3 regions of the Shewanella sp. SM73 genome follow, and region 2 is predicted to be linked to each of the others. Evidence: predicted binding sites of a transcription regulator. Region 2 holds the regulator's gene; each other region holds the start of a gene.

Region 1 (2,207 bases), on a different contig from region 2:
ACGTCGAATACAAAAAATCCATCCAAGATATGAAGCATGCCGATAAGCTCATCGAGCGAGTGCTGTTTTTGGAAGGTCTGCCGAATCTGCAACAACTCGAAAAACTTCGCATTGGTGAACATAGCCAAGAGATGCTCGACTGCGATCTGGCCATGGTGCAAGAGCAGCTTACATTGCTGCGTGATGCGATCAGCTTGTGTGAAGCCGAACAGGACTATGTGAGCCGCGATCTGCTGGAAGATATTCTCGAAGACGAAGAAGAGCACTTAGATTGGCTCGAGTCGCAGCAAGAGCTCATTACGCTAACCGGTATTCAAAATTATCTACAATCGCAAATTAGCGACCAATAGGAGCAAGATATGAAAGGCGATAAAGACGTTATCGATGCGTTAAATCGACTCCTAACGGGAGAACTCTCGGCAATGGATCAGTATTTTGTCCATGCCCATATGTATGAAGATTGGGGCCTGAATGAACTCTATGAGCGTATCGCCCATGAGTCAGATGATGAGAAAGCCCATGCAGCCAAATTAGTGCAGCGCATTTTATTCCTCGAAGGTACACCCAATGTTGCCGCCCGTGAGGCATTGAACATAGGTAAAGATGTAGAAGAGATGCTACGTAATGATCTCGCCTACGAATACAAGGTCGCGGACGATTTGCGCAAAGTGATTGCACTGTGTGAGCAGAAGCAAGATTACCAGACCCGCGAAATCCTTGAAGTATTACTCGACGATACAGAGTCTGACCATATGTATTGGCTCGAAAAACAACTTGGGCTTATCGACCGTGTTGGGCTGCAAAACTACCTGCAAACTAAGATGTGAGCTTTAGATTGTTAGGTTGAGTAAATACCTAGGCCATTGAGTGTAATGGCCTAGGAACTCAGTTATTAAGCATGTCTGTTGTTCCTCACACTTGTCTTGTTCTCTTTTTTAGCGCTAGGCCACATCTTATTGGCCCCAAATCTATCAGGAATACTTGATTACTGTTTTTATATACAGTATTTTGGCGTTGGAGGAATTCAACGTGCGAAAAATTATTCATATCGATATGGACTGCTATTTTGCGGCAGTGGAAATGCGCGACTTTCCCGAATACCGTGGCAAGCCTTTAGCCGTGGGCGGCAGTAGCGATCGTCGAGGTGTTATCAGCACTTGCAGTTACGAGGCACGTAAATTCGGTGTACGTTCAGCAATGGCAACGGCTTATGCCTTTAAGTTGTGCCCTGAGCTGATTTTAGTACCAGGCCGGATGCAGGTTTACAAAGAAGTGTCGCTACAAATTCGTGAAATATTTTCTCGCTATACCCAATTAATTGAGCCGCTTTCCTTAGATGAAGCTTATTTGGATGTGAGTGAGTGCCAGCAATATAAGGGCTCAGCGACCTTGATTGCCCAAGCGATTCGTCGCGATATCTTAGCCGAAACGGGTTTAACCGCATCGGCGGGTATCGCGCCAGTAAAATTTTTAGCTAAGGTCGCCTCGGATCTGAACAAGCCAAACGGCCAATATGTCATTACGCCAGAGACGCTTTCTGAGTTTGTTAAGACCTTATCGCTGCGTAAAATTCCCGGTGTTGGTAAAGTCACCGCAGAAAAGCTCTCTTCGCTCGGGCTCAATACCTGTGGTGATGTGCAAGCTTATTCTAAACCTGAGCTCTTAGCGCGATTCGGTAAGTTTGGTGGTGTGTTGATTGAGCGTTCCCAAGGCATAGATGAACGGGGTATTTCTGCCGACAGAGAGCGCAAGTCAGTGGGGGTTGAAACCACATTAGCAAAGGATATTTATAGCTTAGAGCATTGCCAGCAGGTGATGTCGAGTTTGATCCAAGAACTGTCGTTGCGTTTAAGTCGCAGTGCTAAGGAACGCAAAATACATAAACAGGTGGTCAAACTTAAGTTTAATGATTTCAAGCAGACTACAATTGAGCACCGCAGCGATGAAGTCTCGATTGTAATGTTTTATGAGCTACTCGCGCAGGCTATGGAAAGGCAAGAAGGCCGTGGCATTCGTCTATTGGGTATTTCGGTCGGCCTTACCGATTCTACTCTTGTCGTCGCCACAAGCTTAAACGGCCAGACTCAGCTGGATTTAGCACTCTAGCCGTTTATTGAGTCGATAAGCCGCAGACTCATGCCTGCATTGGCTCAATAAGCCTCGGGTGGATTCGCCAACATAAAATCAATTAACAGTCTGACCCGTAA
Region 2 (2,207 bases):
CTTCAGTTCCCAAAAAAGCTTTTTTGACTTCAACGTGCGTTGGCGGCTGTTACTTTTAATCAAGTATTGTTACTGCTGGTAATTAGCCACGCTGGCACATACTGCTGAAATAAATCTGTTCTCTATTTTTAGTGGCGCTTCGAGTTCGATAAATACTCGATTCATTGACCACGGAAGGTGATATATCATCACCGACTTAACCAACCATACTTGCTGTTTAAATATTGATCAAGATCACTTATTTATCTAATTATCTGAAAAATTGCCAAAAAAAAGCCTCACATTCATAGGTGAGGCGGCTTTCAAGGTAAAAAATTAAATGAATATTTAGTGTACAGCGCTAAAAAAAGATTGCTGACCGAAGAGATTGCCTTGCTCAATGCGTACGTCGGCATGTAAGTGACTGTTTACGTCTTCAAGCACTATGCCCATAGCTCTGGCACTTTTAGCCACGATTTGTAGGCGTCGATTATCCCGCGCATCTAATGATTGAGTCCAAGTAATGACTGCACTGGACGTACCACTTGTCAGGGCTTTTTCCATCGCCCACAGGGTTTCGACTTCATCTTTAGCATGTACCAGCAAAACTCTATCCATACGCACACCCGCGTTAGCGAGCGTTTGCTTGTAGCCAATACTTGGTGGGTTGATGAGCACTAACCAACGGCCCTGTTGGCTTAACTGAGCGAGTTGTGCACTCAGATGAATTAATTCTTGGCGACCTTGAGTCTTAGTTGGCATGCAGGCGATAGGCGCATGGTGCCAGTCATAGTCGGCATCACGGACTTCATCGAGCCACAAGCCCGGATGGCGGGGGGCATTGCCAAGTAGTTTATTCATAGCCAATCTCCATTACGGATCACACCGACGGCGAGTCCTTCAATTGTTAAACTTTGGAAGCCTAAATCCACTTTAATCGGGGAGTAATCTTCATTTTCGGCATGTAGATAGACCACATTACCTTTTTTTTCGAAACGTTTAACAGTGACATCGTCATCGACTCTAGCGACAACCACCTGACCATTTCTAGCTTGTTCTACTTTATGAACTGCCAGCAAATCACCTTCGAGAATGCCGATATTCTTCATGCTGTCGCCTTTTACTCGCAGTAAAAAATCGGCGGCGGGATGGAACATGCTTGGGTCGACTTGGTAGTACTGTTCAACATGTTCTTGGGCGAGGATAGGTTCACCCGCGGCCACTTGGCCGATGAGCGGTAAACCTGTTTCAGTCAAATCTTCGATTTCCGCAGGCAGACGAATGCCCCGAGATGTGCCAGGCATGATCTCAATGCAGCCCTTTTTCGCCAACGCTTTAAGGTGTTCTTCAGCCGCATTGGCGCTCTTAAAACCTAAACGGGTTGCGATTTCTGCCCGAGTGGGTGGCATGCCAGTATCGGCAATATTTCGTTTAATTAGCTCTAATATTTCAGCTTGGCGTGGCGTCAAAGGTCTCATGGTGTTTCCTGTTTTTCTATACAGTTACTGTTAGTATATACAGTATTATTTGCAGCGCAAGTATTAACCACTTTTTAGCTATGTTGGAGAGAATTAGCGAATATTACCCATAGTCTGGTATTCTATCGGGCTAGTAAACGCACTTAATTGCATAAGAATAATGCCTAAACACGACTCTCTTTGGTTGAAATCATTACGTTGGATCCAAAAACACTTAGTGCACACTATTGTGGTGCCTCAGGATCCCTTTGCCGATCTGAATCTGGATGCTTCCAGACCCCTTGTTTATGTGATGAAAACAGAATCCCTCAGTGACATAGCTGCTTTGAGCGAAATAACGGCTAAGTTAGGTTTACCAAGCCCTTATGAGCCTCTAGTGGCTAATGGTGTGACTGCGCCTCGGGTTGTCTGTCTTCAAGGACGTAAGCCACTGTTTGGCGAGCGTGCTGGTAATGAGCCTTTCCTCGAATGTTTTATGCGTTTGTTAGCCGTGCATAAGGAACGTCCTGAATTAGATATTCAACTGGTACCCGTGAGCTTGTATTGGGGTCGCACGCCAGGGAAAGAAGACGACACTATGAAGGCGGCCGTATTTGAGCGGGAAAACCCGACTTGGCTGCGCAAGTGCTTGATGATTCTGTTCTTAGGTCGACATAACTTCGTGCAGTTTTCGAATGCCGTATCCCTGCGTTACATGGCTGACGAACATGGCACCGACATGGGGATTGCCCATAAGTTAGCACGGGTTGC
Region 3 (2,207 bases), on a different contig from region 2:
GGCAACTCTGAGCTGAGTTTTACTGACTTTAGAATCATCAGCCAACCTTTCAGCCAAATCTTGAAACAATCCGATTTTTAATGGCTTAGTTTCACCTTCAGCAATAAAGCACAAAGGAAATGTTTCATACAAATACGCCAAAATTGCATTGGTGTCGGTCAACTTTTCTGTTGATTCCATCATTACTTCCACAGTCAAAAAGGGACATCGATTCGAGGTGATATATATCAGCTTCTTACATGTCGTTTATCTTCGTTAAACTCAATATTGAGTCAACGTACAAATTAGCATCCTAGCCGCGTTTACTAAAGTTAAAAAATATACCTTAACAAATTTTGACAGCTCAAAACACTAAGCTTATTCATTGCATGCCAATCAAACCAGCTTAATGCGTGCAGGCGCATATTATAAGGCGCACGCCACCGATTGCGACTATGAATTATGCGTTATTGTACGCAAATTAATCAAATAGGCAGTTTTCAAAACTTTTAACCAGTAATTCCAGCCCCTTTTGGTCTTCTTCATCGAAACGATCGAAGATAGGACTGTCAATATCGAGCACGGCAACCACGTTACCTTGCGCACGAACTGGCACAACGATTTCAGAATTACTGGCAGAATCACAGGCAATATGACCATCAAATTGATGGACATCGGCCACTCGCTGAGTTTGATTAGTGAATGCTGCTGTACCACACACACCTTTTCCTAACGGAATGCGTGTACAAGCCACTTTACCTTGAAACGGACCAAGAACCAGTTGTTCACCACGCATGACGTAGAATCCCACCCAGTTCAGCTCAGTTAAATTATCATTGAGCAAGGCTGAAAAATTCGCCATCGCCGCAACAAGGTCGTCTTCCCCTTCCAACAAGGCCAAGGCTTGACGGTTAAGTGACTCATAAAATTTCGATTTCATTACATTTCCTAACAATTTTATTCTGCTGCTTCGGTCTTTTTAGCCGCTTTTTTCGCTGCAGGCGGATTCGTTGGCGTACTATTAACCTGAACGGCGCCTTTAAGCAAGTTCGTCAGCTCATCTTTATTGTTAGCAAAATAGAATGCGAGCTTTTCACCCACACTTTCATCTATACCCAAATCAGCTTTTTGAATGAAGGGGATAAGGTTATCGGCGATATCGAGCATCTTATCGTAGGCATCAGCCTCCTTCTTAGATGTGAATGTCATCTTTTCAACCCCTTCTCTGACCACGACAAACTGTGTTATTACTGCCATGACTGCCCTCGCACTGTTTTTATATACAGTAACTAGAGTGACATAGATTGAACTTGTGATGCAAGTGTTCTGATTAATCTGATATTATTAGCGTACTTTCGTTGCCAAGATTATAAAAGCGCTAGACGTGGCTGAACAGCTAACTAGCACGACACTTTGCACCGATCTCGCTGTTATTACTCCTATTAGGCTAATATATATTTTTATATGCATGAAAACGCAGCAGAAAATTCAGTAACCCTATGCCGTTCCTGCGATTTAGCGATCCGCAAACGTGCCTTGCCTAGCGGCGTTAGAGCACTCTGTCCTCGTTGCAGCACTGCACTTTATGACACGCCATACTGCTCTGTGAATGGTATGTTAGCCCTATGTATTTCGGCATTAGTGTTTTATTTCCCTGCCAATTTTTTACCCGTACTCGAGATCCACTTTTTCGGCAGTATTCGTACTACTACGGTTTTCCAAGGGGCATTTGCAGTATTTGACCAAGGCTATTGGGTTGTAGGTGTCGCCGTACTTGCCGCAGCTGTGATAGGTCCAGGCTTATTACTGTTATCGATATTGACACAGATTTTAATTGTAAAATGGGGGTTGAGTAGCCTTTTTTGGCGTAACTCATTGAAGCAGTTATTAAAATTTCATGGTATCTTATCGCAGCTCACTATGCTGGAAATTTATGTGATCAGCTTTTTAGTTTCATCATTTCAGCTATCTGATTTTTCGGACATTTATTTTGGTATGGGCACATTTTGCTTCACTATGCTGTTTCTCGTGACCTTGTTTCTACAAAGAGAATACGACTTAGAACATATGTGGACGTTATTGGAAGGTCATAGCTGATATGAAACAACAAGGTAAAGATATCGGCCTATGTCTCTGTAAAGTGTGTAGCCAACTCAACAGCAGTGAACTCACGCACTGTCAGCGCTGTGAAACTGAGTTGCACGTCAGAGACTATTCCAGCCTGCAAA

Evidence for each region. Region 2 encodes LexA, which represses DNA repair genes until DNA is damaged. Its sites were predicted from a motif close to TACTGTATNNNNATACAGTA; they were not measured.
Region 1: dinB (DNA polymerase IV) is a predicted target of LexA. The motif match lies at 987-1,006, and genes of this name have one in related genera.
Region 3: L5M51_RS06320 (YebG family protein) is a predicted target of LexA. The motif match lies at 1,248-1,267, and genes of this name have one in related genera.

The regions. Positions count from the first base shown of each region.
Region 1 covers NZ_JAKKRY010000005.1:91,924-94,130, reverse strand. Annotated here, with positions in the region: gene bfr (bacterioferritin) at 1-350, shown strand, start outside; gene bfr (bacterioferritin) at 360-827, shown strand; gene dinB (DNA polymerase IV) at 1,030-2,106, shown strand; gene L5M51_RS09180 (LysR family transcriptional regulator) at 2,151-2,207, opposite strand, start outside.
Region 2 covers NZ_JAKKRY010000010.1:69,879-72,085, forward strand. Annotated here, with positions in the region: gene L5M51_RS14525 (cell division inhibitor SulA) at 328-840, opposite strand; gene lexA (transcriptional repressor LexA) at 837-1,457, opposite strand; gene plsB (glycerol-3-phosphate 1-O-acyltransferase PlsB) at 1,618-2,207, shown strand, end outside.
Region 3 covers NZ_JAKKRY010000003.1:216,445-218,651, reverse strand. Annotated here, with positions in the region: gene proQ (RNA chaperone ProQ) at 1-180, opposite strand, end outside; gene L5M51_RS06325 (GAF domain-containing protein) at 461-919, opposite strand; gene L5M51_RS06320 (YebG family protein) at 937-1,236, opposite strand; gene L5M51_RS06315 (paraquat-inducible protein A) at 1,444-2,076, shown strand; gene L5M51_RS06310 (paraquat-inducible protein A) at 2,078-2,207, shown strand, end outside.